2 regions of the Streptomyces sp. NPDC040718 genome follow, and region 1 is predicted to be linked to the other one. Evidence: riboswitches for the same ligand, from Rfam matches in the RefSeq annotation. Region 1 holds a riboswitch; the other holds the start of a gene.

The links. A riboswitch is a leader RNA that binds a small molecule or an ion and turns the genes downstream of it on or off. The one in region 1 is predicted to bind glycine.
Region 2: it holds a riboswitch for glycine, as region 1 does, so the genes downstream of both, gcvT (glycine cleavage system aminomethyltransferase GcvT) here and gcvP (aminomethyl-transferring glycine dehydrogenase) in region 1, are expected to answer to the same signal.

Annotation. Positions count from the first base shown of each region.
Region 1 is NZ_JBVIXO010000003.1:9,501-16,972, reverse strand. It holds gene ACZ597_RS08770 (glutamate-cysteine ligase family protein) at 1-1,092, opposite strand, end outside; gene ACZ597_RS08765 (hypothetical protein) at 1,615-2,235, shown strand; gene ACZ597_RS08760 (DUF5999 family protein) at 2,496-2,684, shown strand; gene gcvP (aminomethyl-transferring glycine dehydrogenase) at 2,815-5,700, opposite strand; glycine riboswitch at 5,897-5,995, opposite strand; gene ACZ597_RS08750 (PRC-barrel domain-containing protein) at 6,119-6,475, shown strand; gene ACZ597_RS08745 (DNA polymerase IV) at 6,472-7,472, opposite strand, start outside.
Region 2 is NZ_JBVIXO010000001.1:271,014-278,485, reverse strand. It holds gene ACZ597_RS01250 (L-serine ammonia-lyase) at 1-1,341, opposite strand, end outside; gene glyA (serine hydroxymethyltransferase) at 1,566-2,822, opposite strand; gene gcvH (glycine cleavage system protein GcvH) at 2,841-3,224, opposite strand; gene gcvT (glycine cleavage system aminomethyltransferase GcvT) at 3,304-4,419, opposite strand; glycine riboswitch at 4,600-4,703, opposite strand; gene ACZ597_RS01230 (AAA family ATPase) at 4,879-5,577, shown strand; gene ACZ597_RS01225 (enhanced serine sensitivity protein SseB) at 5,800-6,534, shown strand; gene ACZ597_RS01220 (enhanced serine sensitivity protein SseB C-terminal domain-containing protein) at 6,597-7,337, shown strand.

The sequences.
Region 1 (7,472 bases):
CTCGTCCGCGAGGGTGCGTACGAGTCCGTAGTAGAAGGCGGCGTTGGCGACGACGTCGGCCACGGTGGGGCCGGCGGGCAGGACCCGGTTCTCCACCCTCAGGTGCGGCACCCCGTCGGCGACCCCGTAGACGGGCCGGTTCCACCGGTAGACCGTGCCGTTGTGCAGCACCAGCTCCTGCAGGCTCGGCACCCCGCCCTCGGCGAGCACCCGCAGCGGCTCCTCCTCGTCGCATATGGGCAGCAGCGAGGGGAAGAAGCGGACGTTCTCGGCGAACAGCTCGTACGCCGAGTCCACCCACCGCTCGCCGAACCAGGTCCGCGGCCGCACCCCCTGCGCCTGGAGTTCGGGCGGCCGGGTGTCGGTGGCCTGCGTGAACAGCGGCGGTCGCGACTCGCGCCACAGCTCGCGGCCGAACAGGAACGGCGAGTTGGCCCCCACCGCTATCTGCACGGCGGTCACCGCCTGCGCCGCGTTCCACACGTCGGAGAACCGGGCCGGGGTGACCTGGAGGTGCAGCTGCACGGAGGTGCAGGCGGCTTCGGGCACGATGGAGCCGGTGCTCCAGGTCAGCCGCTCCACCCCGTCGATGTCGAGCCGGAAGTCCTCTCCGCGCATCATCAGGATCTGCTCGTTGAGCAGGGAGTAGCGGTCCACCGCCGACAGGTTGGCCAGGGCCAGGTCCGCGCGGGAGATGGTGGGCAGGATCCCGATCATCACCACGCCCGCGTCGATCTCCGCGGCCTGCCGGTGGGCGTAGTGCAGTCCGGCGCTGAGTTCTTCGGCGAGCTGGTCGAACACCCTCCCGTCGAGCCGGTGCGGAAGGACGTTCACCTCCAGGTTGAACATTCCGAGTTCGGTCTGGAAATCGGGGCTCGCAATCCGCTCCAGCACCTGCGCATTCACCATGCGCGGCAATCCGTCGGCACCCGCGAGATTCAGCTCGATCTCCAGCCCCATCATGTTCTTGGGACGATCGAACCTCTTCTCCGCCAGAAGCCGCTCCAGCCCCTCCAGGCACTCGTGAAGCTTCCTCCGATACCGATGCCGATCGGACAGGTCGAATCCGCCTGCCACGACCTTCTCCCCCATCGAAGCGTCCCTCCTCGAGTGGGCCAGGCCCGGTGCACCCGGGCGCACGTCACGGTCGATGATGCCCAGGCACCGTGATCCATAACGCCGGCGGGGGCCCTGGCGGGGGAGCGCGCGCCGGTATGGCCGGATGGCCGCTCCGGCACATTCGCCTGGCAACCCGCGGGACGCAATTTCTGGGGGCACCTCCCGGTTGTGGCGAGGGGACTTGGCCTTTTCCGATTCCTGATTACCGAAGGTTTCCAGCCGAGCACCCTTGGGGTAACCTCCGAGGTCAGCGCGGCATGTCCGCGTGCAACCGGCATGAATACCATGACAGCGGGACCGGAAGACGCCTTGCCGACAATAGGCGGGACGGCTAGCCGAAACACTGCGTGAACACATGTCGTATAAACTCCGCAAACGAGGCAGAGAGTTGGCGCGCGGCCATTGCCCCAAAGCCCACCTCTGACCCCAGAATGCGACAGCGCCGTCCGCACTTTCCCCCGCACCACAGGTCTCCCAAGTGAGAGGCGACCCACCATGCCGCTGCATGTTCCCCCGGCTCCCGCGCCCGCCCTGCGCAGCGTCCTCGCGGCACTCGGTTCTCCCACCGCCGTCCACGAGGCGCACACCCCCGCCCTACGCTCGTTCCAGGGCCCGCTGACCGCCGAACTCCCGCTTCCGGTACACGTGCTCGACCGGCTGGGCGTGTCCGGCCACACGGCCGACGGCCGCCCGCCCCGCACCCGCCTCACCGGCTGGCGGTTCCTGATCCGCAGCGGGGACCGCTTCGTCGCGGCCGCCGACACCCGGCTGACCCCGGACGGCTGGACCTTCTCCCACTTCTTCGAGGGCCCCTACGTCGCCGCGACCGAACGCGCCCTGCGCCAGGCGGAGTCGCTCGGCAAGAGCTACCAGCCGAGGCTGCTGTCCGTACCTGAGCTGTACATGCTGACCCTGTGGCTGCACGGGGCGGTCGGCGCCGACGCCGCCGCCGGCCTCCCCGCCGCCGCCGACCTGCTGGTGCCACTGGCTCCGGCCCCTCCGGGGATCGCCCCCTTCCGGCCGCATCCGGTCTCGGAGCTGCTGCCCGTGCTGACCCACCGGCTGACCCCGGCCGCCCCACCCGCCCCGCCCACCCTCGCGGCCCCGGCGGCTTGACCCGGGTGACCCATTCGGCCTAGTCCGCTCGGGTCAATGCGAACCACCCGAAATGACAGGGGAGTTGGCATGAACCGCCCGCACGGGTGATGCGTCCTCATTCCAAGAGGACAGCTGCCGGGAAATACCTGCGAAGCAGCCGTCCTGGGGGAACACTGAGGACATCCTCCCCGCAGGTGCGGGGACGACCCAGGGGGACGGCCATGAATCACGCATCGAGCCGTAGCGAACAGACCACACCGCAGCGAAAGAACCCATCCATGTGCCAGCACCAGCCCGCCTGCCCGTCATCAGAATCCGCCGACCGGGAGGCCGCGCGCCCGGTGGCCAACCACCCGGAACAGGGCTGGAGCCTGCTGTGCAACGGCGTCCTGCTCTTCGAGGACACCGGTGAGCTGCTGCCGGACGGACAGATCATCGCCCCGCACCGCCCGCTCGCGGCGGCGTAGCCGACGCCGCGCGGGACACCGCACGGCAACGGCGCACGAACGCGGAAGGGGCCGGTCCAGGAGCTCGAAGCTCCGGGACCGGCCCCTTCACCGTGTCACCGGCCCGTCAGCGGCTTACCGCCGACGCGGCTCAGTTGTCGTACTCGTCCAGCGGCGGGCAGGAGCAGACCAGGTTCCGGTCGCCGAAGGCGCCGTCGATCCGGCGCACCGGCGGCCAGTACTTCTCGGCGGCGGAGACCCCGCCCGGGAAGACGGCCTCGTCGCGGCTGTACGGGTGGTTCCACTCGCCGCCCAGCGCCGCGGCGGTGTGCGGGGCGTTGGCGAGCGGGTTGTCGTCCACCGGCCACTCGCCGCCGGCGACCCGCTCGATCTCGGCGCGGATGGCGATCATCGCGTCGCAGAAGCGGTCGATCTCGAAGAGGTCCTCGGACTCGGTCGGCTCGATCATCAGCGTGCCGGCCACCGGGAAGGACATGGTCGGCGCGTGGAAGCCGTAGTCGATCAGGCGCTTGGCGATGTCGTCGACGCTCACGCCCGTGGCCTTCGACAGCGGACGCAGGTCGATGATGCACTCGTGCGCGACCAGGTTGCCCGGACCGGTGTAGAGGACCGGGTAGTGGGGCTCCAGGCGCTTGGCGATGTAGTTGGCGCCGAGGACCGCCACCTGGGTGGCGCGCTTGAGGCCCTCGCCACCCATCAGGCGGACGTACGACCAGGAGATCGGCAGGATGCCCGCCGAGCCCCACGGCGCGGCGGAGATCGGACCGACGCCCGTCTCCGGGCCGGCGGTCGGCTGGAGCGGGTGGTTCGGCAGGTACGGGGCCAGGTGCGCCCGGACACCGACCGGGCCGACGCCCGGGCCGCCGCCGCCGTGCGGGATGCAGAAGGTCTTGTGCAGGTTCAGGTGCGAGACGTCGCCGCCGAAGTGGCCCGGCTTGGCCAGACCCACCAGGGCGTTCAGGTTGGCGCCGTCCACGTACACCTGGCCGCCGGCCTCGTGCACCTGGGCGCAGATGTCGGCGACGTGCTCCTCGAAGACGCCGTGCGTCGACGGGTAGGTGATCATGAGGACGGAGAGCTCGTCGCGGTACTGCTCGATCTTGGCGCGCAGGTCGTCCGCGTCCACCTCGCCGTCGTCGGCGGTCTTGACGACGACGACCTTCATGCCGGCCATCACGGCGCTCGCGGCGTTGGTGCCGTGCGCGGAGGACGGGATGAGACAGATGGTGCGCTGCTCGTCGCCGTTCGCGCGGTGGTAGGCGCGGACGGCCAGCAGACCGGCGAGCTCGCCCTGGGAGCCGGCGTTCGGCTGGATGGAGACCTTGTCGTAGCCGGTCACCTCGCAGAGACGTTCCTCCAGCTCGTTGATGAGCGTGAGGTACCCCTCGGCCTGCTCGACCGGGGCGAACGGGTGCAGCTGGCCGAACTCGGGCCAGGTCACCGGCTCCATCTCGGTGGTCGCGTTGAGCTTCATGGTGCAGGAGCCCAGCGGGATCATGCCGCGGTCCAGCGCGTAGTCCTTGTCCGAGAGCTTGCGCAGGTAGCGCAGCATCGCGGTCTCGGAACGGTGCTGGTGGAAGACCGGGTGGGTCAGGTACGCGTCCGAGCGCAGCAGGCCCTCGGGCAGCGCGTCGGCGGTGGCCGCGTCCAGGGCCTCGATGTCGGCGGTGACGCCGAAGGCGGCCCAGACCGCTTCGAGGTCGGCGCGCGTGGTGGTCTCGTCGCAGGAGGCCGAGACGTGGTCGGCGTCGGCGCGGTACAGGTTGACCCCGCCCTCACGGGCGGCGGCGACGACCTCGGCGGCCTTGCCGGGGACCTTGGCCGTGACGGTGTCGAAGAAGGAGCCGTGCACCAGCTCGACCCCGCCGGCCGTCAGGCCCGCGGCGAGGATGGCCGCGTAGCGGTGGGTGCGGCCGGCGATCGTCTTCAGGCCGTCCGGGCCGTGGTAGACGGCGTACATGCCGGCCATGACGGCGAGCAGCACCTGCGCGGTGCAGATGTTGCTGGTGGCCTTCTCGCGGCGGATGTGCTGCTCGCGGGTCTGCAGGGCCAGGCGGTACGCCTTGTTGCCGTCCGCGTCCACGGAGACGCCGACGAGGCGGCCGGGCAGCGAGCGGGCGTGCTTGGCCTGGACGGCCATGTAGCCGGCGTGCGGGCCGCCGAAGCCCATCGGGACGCCGAAGCGCTGGGTGGTGCCGACGGCGATGTCCGCGCCCAGCTCGCCCGGGGAGGTCAGCAGGGTCAGCGCGAGCAGGTCGGCGGAGACGGTGACGATCGCGCCGAGCTCGTGCGCCTGGTCGATGACCGGCTTGATCTCGCGGACCGCGCCGGAGGCGCCCGGGTACTGGAGCAGCACGCCGAAGACGCCGCGCTCGGCGATCTCGGCGGGGATGCCCTCGGACAGGTCCGCGACGACGACCTCGACGCCCGTGGGCTCGGCGCGGGTCTCGATCACGGCGATGGTCTGCGGCAGCGCGTCGGCGTCGACGAGGAAGACCCCGCCCTTGACCTTGCCCACGCGGCGGGCCAGCGACATGGCCTCGGCCGCCGCGGTGCCCTCGTCCAGCAGGGAGGCGCCGGAGGTGGGCAGGCCGGTCAGGTCGGCCACGAGGGTCTGGAAGTTCAGCAGCGCCTCCAGGCGGCCCTGCGAGATCTCCGGCTGGTACGGGGTGTACGCCGTGTACCAGGCCGGGTTCTCCATGACGTTGCGCAGGATCACCGGCGGGGTGAAGGTCCCGTAGTAGCCGAGACCGATCATCGGGGAGAGCACCTGGTTGCGGTCGGCGAGCGAGCGCAGCTCGGCCAGCACCTCGGCTTCGGTGCGCGCCTCGGGCAGGTTCAGCGCCTCGGCGGTCTTGATCACATCCGGTACCGCGGCGGCGGTCAGCTCGTCCAGGGAGCCGTAGCCCACCTGGGCGAGCATCTTGGCCTGCGCTTCGGCGTCCGGGCCGATGTGACGCTGCTCGAAGGGGATGCCCCGCTCGAGCTGGGAGAGCGGAATGCGGTTGGCGGTCATAACGGAGGCCTCCTGGTCGTATGACCTGCGAGGGGCACCACGGCGCGGGCACCCGGACGGCCTCCCCCTCTGTCATCTCAACCTGAGAGCTTCACCGGAGCCGCGGGGTTCGCCCGAGAGCTCCGGCTTTCACCGTCGGTGAGGGGAGGTACCGGCACTGCGGGCCCGGTCCCTGCCCCTGCTTTCCAGAGTGGCCTCGTCACGTGCGGTACGTATGCCTGAGAGATTCCGGGGAGGATTTGCTCCTTCGGCGCCTCCGTCGAACTCACTCGGAGGACTCTCCCGCACAGGGTCAACAGCCGTCACCCAGCCTACCAGCGAGGATCTCGACCCTCCCTCGAGTGGCCCCCACTTCAAATATGCACTTCTGTAGTCATTACGGATGAGCTGTGCATCACTGCGACCGTACGGAGGGACCGTGCAGACCGACATCGATCCCCGCAGCCTGATCGGCCGCAAGGCGTTCGACCGCAACGGCACCAAGATCGGCACCGTGGACGAGGTCTACCTCGACGACGCCACGGGCGTGCCGGAGTGGGCCGCCGTCCGGACGGGCCTCTTCGGCCGCGACGCCTTCGTCCCCCTGGAGCCCAGCGAAGTGGTGGACGACGCCCTGCGCGTGCCCTTCGAACGCTCCCTGATCAAGGACGCCCCCGACTTCGGGGTCGGCCGCCACCTCTCCCCCGAGCAGGAGCTCCAGCTCTACCACCACTACGGCCTGGACGTGGCCCTCCCCTCCGACTTCCAGCGCCCCCGCCCCCAGGACAGCCCCTAGGCGTCCCCCTCCCCCACCAGGGGCAGCGGATCGGACGCCTCCAGGTCGGGGTCGTCCAGCAGGAACGTGCGGACCCGGCCCGGGGGCGATCCGGGGCGCTCGAACCGTACGGTCACCCGCCCGACCCCGCTGCCCTGCACCCACCCCGGCCCGTACACCGCGTGGCGTACGTCGCTGCCCGCCGCCCAGTGCCGCACGGGAGCGGCCCCGGCGCCCTCCAGGACCGCCGCGGCCCCCTCCGGGTGCCCGCCCTCCGGGGCGGGCCCGGCGGCCCCCTCCTCGCCTCCCAGCGCTTCGGCCCCCGCCTCCTCGGCGGTGGCCAGCGCGTGGGCGAACAGGTCCTCCTGCGTGTAGTCCGCGAGCCCCGTCACCCCCACCCCGAGCAGCCGCACCCCGCCGGTGGTGTCCACGCCCTCCAGCAGCCGCGCGGCCGCCTCCCGCACCACGGCCGGGTCGTCGGTGGGCCCCCGGAGCGTCTCGGAGCGCGTCAGGGTCGAGAAGTCGTACCGGCGCACCTTCAGGACGATGGTCCGCCCCGAGTGCCCCGAGGCGCGCAGCCGCCCCACGCAGCGGTCGGCGAGCCGCTGCACCTCGTACCGGATCCGGACCCGGTCGTGCAGGTCCACGTCGAAGGTGTCCTCCACGGACACGGACTTCGCGTCCCGCTCGGCGACCACCGGCCGGTCGTCCAGCCCCAGCGCCATGCGGTGGAGCCCCACGCCGTGCGCCCGGCCCACCATCCGCACCAGCTCGTCCTCACCCGCCTCGGCCAGTTCCCCCACGGTGGTGATCCCGGCCCGGCGCAGGTGCTCCCCGGTGGCCGGCCCCACCCCGGGCAGGGTGCGCACCGACATGGGCGCGAGGAGCGCGCGCTCGGTCCCCGGCTCGATCAGCAGGAGCCCGTCGGGCTTGGCCTCCTCCGAGGCGATCTTGGCCAGCATCTTGGACCCGGCCAGGCCCACCGAGCCGCTGAGCCCCGTGCGGGCGGTGATGTCGG
Region 2 (7,472 bases), on a different contig from region 1:
CTCCTTGTACTTGATCTTCATGTCGGCGCCGGTCTCCTTCATGGTCTTGATGACCTTGTCGAGGGAGACCTTGTGGCTGCCGTCCCCGCGCATCGCCATCTTCGCGGCGGTGACGGCCTTGACGGCAGCCATGCCGTTGCGCTCGATGCAGGGGATCTGGACCAGGCCGCCGACCGGGTCGCAGGTCAGGCCGAGGTTGTGCTCCATGCCGATCTCCGCGGCGTTCTCGACCTGCTCGGGGGTGCCGCCCAGCACCTCGGCGAGGGCGCCCGCCGCCATCGAGCAGGCGGAGCCCACCTCGCCCTGGCAGCCGACCTCGGCGCCGGAGATCGAGGCGTTCTCCTTGAACAGCATGCCGATCGCGCCCGCGGCGAGGAGGAAGCGCACCACGCCGTCCTCGTCGGCGCCGGGCACGAAGTTCACGTAGTAGTGCAGGACGGCCGGCAGGACGCCCGCCGCGCCGTTCGTGGGGGCGGTCACCACGCGCCCGCCCGCCGCGTTCTCCTCGTTGACCGCCATCGCGTAGATCGTCGTCCACTCGCTGCGGTGCATCATCGGGTCGCCCTCGGTGCGCAGCTGGCGCGCCGTGGACGCGGCGCGGCGCTTGACGCGCAGGCCGCCCGGGAGGATGCCCTCGCGGGACATGCCGCGCGAGACGCAGGACTGCATGACCCGCCAGATCTCCAGCAGGCCCTCGCGGATCTCCTCCTCGGTGCGCCAGGCCTTCTCGTTCTCCAGCATCAGGGAGGAGATCGACAGGCCCGTCTCGTTCGCCAGGCGCAGCATCTCGTCGCCCGAGCGGAAGGGGTACTTCAGCACCGTGTCGTCGAGCTTGATCCGGTCCTCGCCGACCGCGTCCTCGTCCACGACGAAGCCGCCGCCGACGGAGTAGTACGTCTTCTCCAGCAGCGGGGCGCCGGAGGCGTCGTACGCGAAGAGGGTCATGCCGTTCGCGTGGTAGGGCAGCGAGCGGCGGCGGTGCAGGATCAGCTGGCTCGGCTCGTCGAAGTCGATCTCGTGGGCACCGCCTATTTCCGTGCCCAGCAGCCGCAGCTTGCCGCTCCTGCGGATGCGCTCCACCTCGTCGTCGGCGGTCTCGACGTCCACGGTGCGGGGGGAGTGGCCCTCCAGGCCGAGCAGGACCGCCTTGGGCGTGCCGTGCCCGTGGCCGGTCGCGCCGAGGGAGCCGAAGAGCTCCGCCCGCACGGAGGCGGTCTGGGCGAGGAGGCCGTCCTTCTTCAGCCGCGTCACGAACATGCGGGCCGCGCGCATCGGGCCGACCGTGTGGGAGGAGGACGGGCCGATGCCGATGGAGAAGAGGTCGAAGACGGAGATGGCCACTGGCGGACTCCCTTGTCTGCTCGTGGGGTGGGGAGGGGGCAGGGGTGTGGTGATCAAGGCGGGGGATCTGCGGATTTTGTCCGGTAGACGAGCGTAACGCGTGGAGATGAACGGTTCGCCTCCCGGAAGGGGCCGCGGGACGTGAGCCGGGTCGCGTTCCGGTGTCCGGTCATGGAAAGGGCCCGGCCTTGTGGGAAACAAGGCCGGGCCCCCAGGGGCCGTGCCTAGAGCGACGGGTACAGCGGGAACTTCGCGGCCAGGGCCGAGACGCGGGCCTTGAGGTCGGCGGCGTCGTAGCTCGGCTTCAGCGCCTGCGCGATGATCTCGGCGACCTCGGTGAAGGCCTCGGCGTCGAAACCGCGGGTCGCGAGGGCCGGCGTACCGATCCGCAGACCCGAGGTGACCATCGGGGGCCGCGGGTCGTTCGGGATGGCGTTGCGGTTGACCGTGATGCCGACCTCGTGGAGGCGGTCCTCGGCCTGCTGGCCGTCCAGCTCCGAGTTCCGCAGGTCGACCAGGACCAGGTGCACGTCCGTGCCGCCGGTGAGGACGTCCACGCCCACGGCCTTGACGTCGTCCTGGACCAGGCGGGCGGCGAGGATCTTCGCGCCCTCCAGGGTGCGCTCCTGGCGCTCCTTGAACTCCGGCGAGGCCGCGACCTTGAAGGAGACGGCCTTGGCCGCGATCACGTGCTCCAGCGGGCCGCCCTGCTGACCCGGGAAGACCGCGGAGTTGATCTTCTTGGCCAGCTCCTGCGTCGACAGGATGACGCCGCCGCGCGGACCGCCGAGGGTCTTGTGCGTGGTGGTGGTGACGACGTGGGCGTGCGGCACCGGGTTCGGGTGCAGGCCCGCGGCGACCAGGCCCGCGAAGTGGGCCATGTCGACCATCAGGTACGCGCCGACCTCGTCCGCGATCCGGCGGAACGCGGCGAAGTCCAGCTGGCGCGGGTAGGCGGACCAGCCGGCGACGATCAGCTGCGGCTTGGACTCCTTGGCGAGGCGCTCGACCTCGGCCATGTCGACCTGGCCGGTCTCGTCGACGTGGTACGGGACCACGTTGTAGAGCTTGCCCGAGAAGTTGATCTTCATGCCGTGGGTCAGGTGACCGCCGTGGGCCAGGTTCAGGCCCATGATCGTGTCGCCCGGCTTCAGCAGCGCGAACATCGCGGCGGCGTTGGCCTGCGCACCCGAGTGCGGCTGGACGTTCGCGGCCTCGGCGCCGAACAGCGCCTTGATGCGGTCGATCGCGATCTGCTCGACCACGTCGACGTGCTCGCAGCCGCCGTAGTAGCGGCGGCCCGGGTAGCCCTCGGCGTACTTGTTGGTCAGGACCGAGCCCTGGGCCTCCATGACGGCGACCGGAGCGAAGTTCTCCGACGCGATCATTTCCAGGGTCGACTGCTGGCGCACGAGCTCGGCGTCGACGGCGGCGGCGACGTCGGGGTCGAGCTCGTGGAGGGGGGTGTTCAGAACAGACATTCAGGATCCCCTGGGGTGTCAGTTGTCGGAGTGGGTGAGCGCGGCGTACTCATCGGCGGAGAGCGCGTCCTTCGGCTCCTCCGACAGGCGCACCTTGAACAGCCAGCCACCCTCGAACGGGGCGGAGTTCACCAGCGACGGGTCGTCCACGACGTCCTGGTTGAACTCGGTGATCTCACCGGAGACGGGGGAGTACAGGTCGCTGACCGACTTGGTCGACTCCAGCTCGCCGCAGGTCTCGCCCTCGGTGACGGTGTCGCCGACCTCGGGGAGCTGGGCGTAGACGACGTCACCGAGCGCGTTGGCCGCGAACTCCGTGATGCCGACCGTCGCGACGCCGTCCTCGACGGCCGACAGCCACTCGTGCTCCTTGGTGTAACGCAGCTGCTGGGGGTTGCTCATGACCTGATTCTCCTGGATGCGGGGAGGTGGATACGAACGGTGGTCTTGCTTGCTGAGACGGGAGAGCCCGGTACGAGGGTTACTTCTGCCGCTTGTAGAAGGGCAGGGCCACGACCTCGTACGGCTCATGCGTACCGCGAATGTCCACGCCGACGCCGGAGGTGCCGGGCGCGGCGTGCTCCGCGTCGACGTACGCCATCGCGATCGGCTTGCCCAGCGTCGGGGACGGGGCGCCGGAGGTCACCTCGCCGACGACCTCGCCGCCGGCGACGACCGGGAAGCCGGCGCGCGGGACGCGGCGGCCCTCGGCGACCAGGCCGACCAGCTTCCGCGGCGGCTTGGTGGCGGCGACCTCGGCGGCGGCCTCCAGGGCGGCGCGGCCGACGAAGTCGCCCTCCTTCTCGAACTTCACGACCCGGCCCAGCCCGGCGTCGAAGGGGGTCAGCGCGGTGGTCAGCTCGTGCCCGTACAGCGGCATGCCCGCCTCCAGGCGCAGCGTGTCGCGGCAGGACAGGCCGGCCGGCACCAGACCGGCGCCCTCGCCCGCCTCGGTCAGCGCCTGCCACAGCTCCACGGCGTGCTCGGGGGAGACGAACAGCTCGAAGCCGTCCTCGCCCGTGTAGCCGGTACGGGCGATCAGCGCGGGCACGCCCGCGACGGTGCCCGGCAGGCCCGCGTAGTACTTCAGGCCGTCCAGGTCGGCGTCGGTGAGCGACTTCAGGATGCCGGGGGACTCCGGACCCTGGACGGCGATCAGCGCGTACGCGTCACGGTCGTCGCGGACCTCGGTGTCGAAGCCGGCGGCGCGCTCGGTGAGCGCGTCGAGCACGACCTGCGCGTTGGAGGCGTTGGCGACGACCATGTACTCGGTCTCGCCGAGGCGGTAGACGATCAGGTCGTCCAGGATGCCGCCGTCCTCCTGGCAGATGTGCGTGTACCGGGCGCGGCCGACGCCGACGGTGGAGATGTTCCCGACCAGCGCGTAGTCCAGCGCCTTCACGGCCTCCGGGCCGGTCAGGGTGATCTCGCCCATGTGGGACAGGTCGAACAGGCCGGCCTTGGTGCGCACGGCGGTGTGCTCGTCGCGCTCACTGGCGTAGCGCAGCGGCATGTCCCAGCCCGCGAAGTCGGTCATGGTCGCACCGAGCGAGCGGTGCAGCGCGTCGAGCGCGGTCAGGCGGGGGGCAGTGCTCATGGGTGTGGCTCCCGGGTCCCAGGGCATGACATGACGAGGAGGATCCTCCCCATCTGTCATCGGAACCTGAGAGGTTCGCCGAGAGTTCCCGGAGGGGGAACGCCGACTTGCACCTTGGGTGGAGCACGCGCCTGGCGGCCGTCGGGGACGGACGCGGCGGGGCTCGCTTTTCAGATCTGCCTCATCCACGCGGTACGGGGCCTGAGAGATTCAAGGGAGGTACTTGCTCCTTCGGCGCCCGGGCACGGCCTCGCGGCCTGCCGGGACTCTCCCGCGCGGATTCAAGCGGCCGGTATGCAGTTTGGTGTCCAGATGGCGCACATCATTGCACGGGACGGGCGGGGGAGGGCAGTGGGGCCCGCAAGAACGTGCGGTCCGGACGGGACCGGCCGTCCGCGCTGTGGAACGCCCGGCCGCAACCGGGGCCGTCGGATTACCGTCTCTTTACATTCAGTGGGCATGGGGCCCTCGCGGCCCGATTCGGGGGAGACGATCACTGTGCGGAGACTCGGAGTGGCTACGACGACAGGTGCGGTCGGCGCGGTTCCGGAGCAGCGGAGCACCGCCCGGCCCGCGGCGGCCGGCGGCCCCGGCCCCGTCCGCGACCTGCGCGGACAGCCCGCGCGGCCGCACCGGCTGAGCTACGCCGCCGGGGACATCGTGGTGGTGTCCGGGCTGCCCGGCGGCGGCAAGAGCACCCTGATCAAGCGGGCCGCCGAAGCCGCCATCGACTCGCAGGACACCCGCGAGCGCTGGGAGCGCCGCATGCCGTCCGGCCTGCCGTACGCGGTGTACCGGCCGCTGGTCCGCGCCGCGCACTACGGGGGGCTGTGGCGCGAGCTGCGCTCCGGCGCCTCTGTGGTGGTCCACGACTGCGGCACCCAGCCGTGGGTGCGGGGCCTGCTGGCCGCCGTCGCGCGGCGGCGGGGGCGGGCGCTGCACCTGCTGCTGCTGGACAGCACCCCCGACGAGGCCCTGTCCGGGCAGGAGGCCCGCGGCCGTCGGGTGTCGGCGTACGCGTTCGCCCGGCACCGGGGGGCGGTGGCCCGCCTCCTGCGCTCCGCGGAAGCCGGCCGGGCCCCGCGCGGCTGCGCCTCGGTCACGCTCCTGGACCGCCCTTCGGCCGCCGCCGTGACCCGGATCGCCTTCGACGCCTGACGCGGTCCCGCCGTGCGCGCCGCGGCCTGCTGCGCCGCTGCGCGGAGCCGTCCCCGCGCCCGGCACGGGCCCGGCCGGCGGACGGAACGGCAGCGGGGGGCGCGCCGTGAAACCGCCCCCGCACCCCCACGCGTCACAGAGGCGGCGGCACCCCCGCCCACCGCCGGAGGCCACGGTAGCCTCGGGGCGACATCGGCGCGGACACAGGGAGAGCAGGCGCACATGCAAGGCAACGGCTGGCCGGCGAACGAGTTGGAGCAGGTACTCGGGGCGGCGCTCGGCCAGGCGGACGCCGGCCCGCGGATCATGGACGCGCTCGGCCGCAGCCAGGTCTGGGTGCCGCTCCCCCAGGGCGGCGGGCCCGACAGCGCCTCCCTCGACCTCCCCACGATGCTGATCGACGGCGCGGCGTACGTCCCCGTCTACAGCTCGGAGGCCCAGTTCCGCTTCGCCGCCGGCCCCGCCATGGACTTCGCGGTGGCCCCCGCCGTCGAGTTCGCCCGCGGCCTGCCCCCGCAGCTCGGCATCGCCCTGAATCCCGAGGGCGCCGTCGGGGTCCCGCTGCCCCCGGCCGCCGTCGCGGAGCTGTGCCGCACCGGCCGGACCGAGCTCGACGGGCCGGCCACCGGCGGCCGCGTCCGGCTCTTCGAGCCCGACTGGCAGGACGACCCGGTCGACTTCCTCGCCGCCGCCACCGAGGAGTTCCGGGCCACCGGAGCCGTCGCGGCCGCCCACCGCTGCCTCGCCAGCGTCGAGGGCGGCGACCCCCAGCTCTTCATCGGTGTCCGGCTGGTGGGATGGGATCCCGAGTCGCGGAACGCCCCGCTGGAGGCGCTCGGCCGCGCCCTGGCCCGCGTACCGGCGCCCTGGCCGGTGCAGTTGATCCTGCTGGACGCCGCCGAGGACCCGGTCACGGAGTGGATTCGTGAGCGCGTACGCCCCTTCTACCTCCCGTAGCGCCGCTTAAGCTGGTCGGGACGTGTGGACGACGGGCGGACGAAGACGAAGAGGGGTACCGGGTGAGTGCGTCAGGCACGGCCGCGGCCGGGCAGGTCGAGCACATGCTGCGCCAGGTGACTCCCGGGCGCTATGAGGGCTATGAGTCATTCCTGCACGCCCTCGCCGAGGGCAGGCTGTGGATGCTGCTGTGGCAGGGGCAGCCGGGCTCGCCGGACGCCCAGTACGGCGGCATGGAGGTCGAGGGGCTGGGCTACGCCCCCTGCGTGACCTCCCCGCAGGAGCTGGCCGCGAGCGGCTGGAACCGCGGCTACGAGGTGGTGACGGGCCGGGACATCGCCCGCGCCCTCTACCCGGACCGCTGGGGGCTGTGGGTCAACCCGCACGCCCAGGGCGGCGGCCTCGGCATCCCCTGGGCAGACCTGCGCCGCGTCGCGACCGGCCTGGACCGGATGCCGGCGGGGCCGCTGCGGCTGTCCGAGCCGGCCCTGGAGCTCCCGCAGTTCTACGGGCTGCTGACCCAGCACGCGCACCGCACGCCGGCCGTGAGGTCGCTGCGGCGCGCCTGGGTGCAGCCCTCGCTCGGGTCCGCCTACCTCGCGGTGGGGCTCGACCTGTACGACGCCTCGGCGCCCGCGCTGGAATCCGTACGGGAGATGATGCGCCAGTCGGTCGGCGCGGTGCCCGAGGGCGTTCCGGTGTGCACGGTCGCGCTCGCGGACGAGCACGATCCGGTGGCCATGTGGCTGCGTGCGCAGACCCGGCCCTTCTACGACCGCGAGGGGCAGGCCGCCGCCTACTGACCCCCTCCGGGGGTTCCGGGGACGTTTTCCCCGAGCTCCCTACAGGGATTTCCGGGGTGCGCCCGCACCCTGAGACGACCCTGTCCGACGGACATCCGGCCGCCGGGAACCACGGTTCCCGGCGGCCTTCGCCTT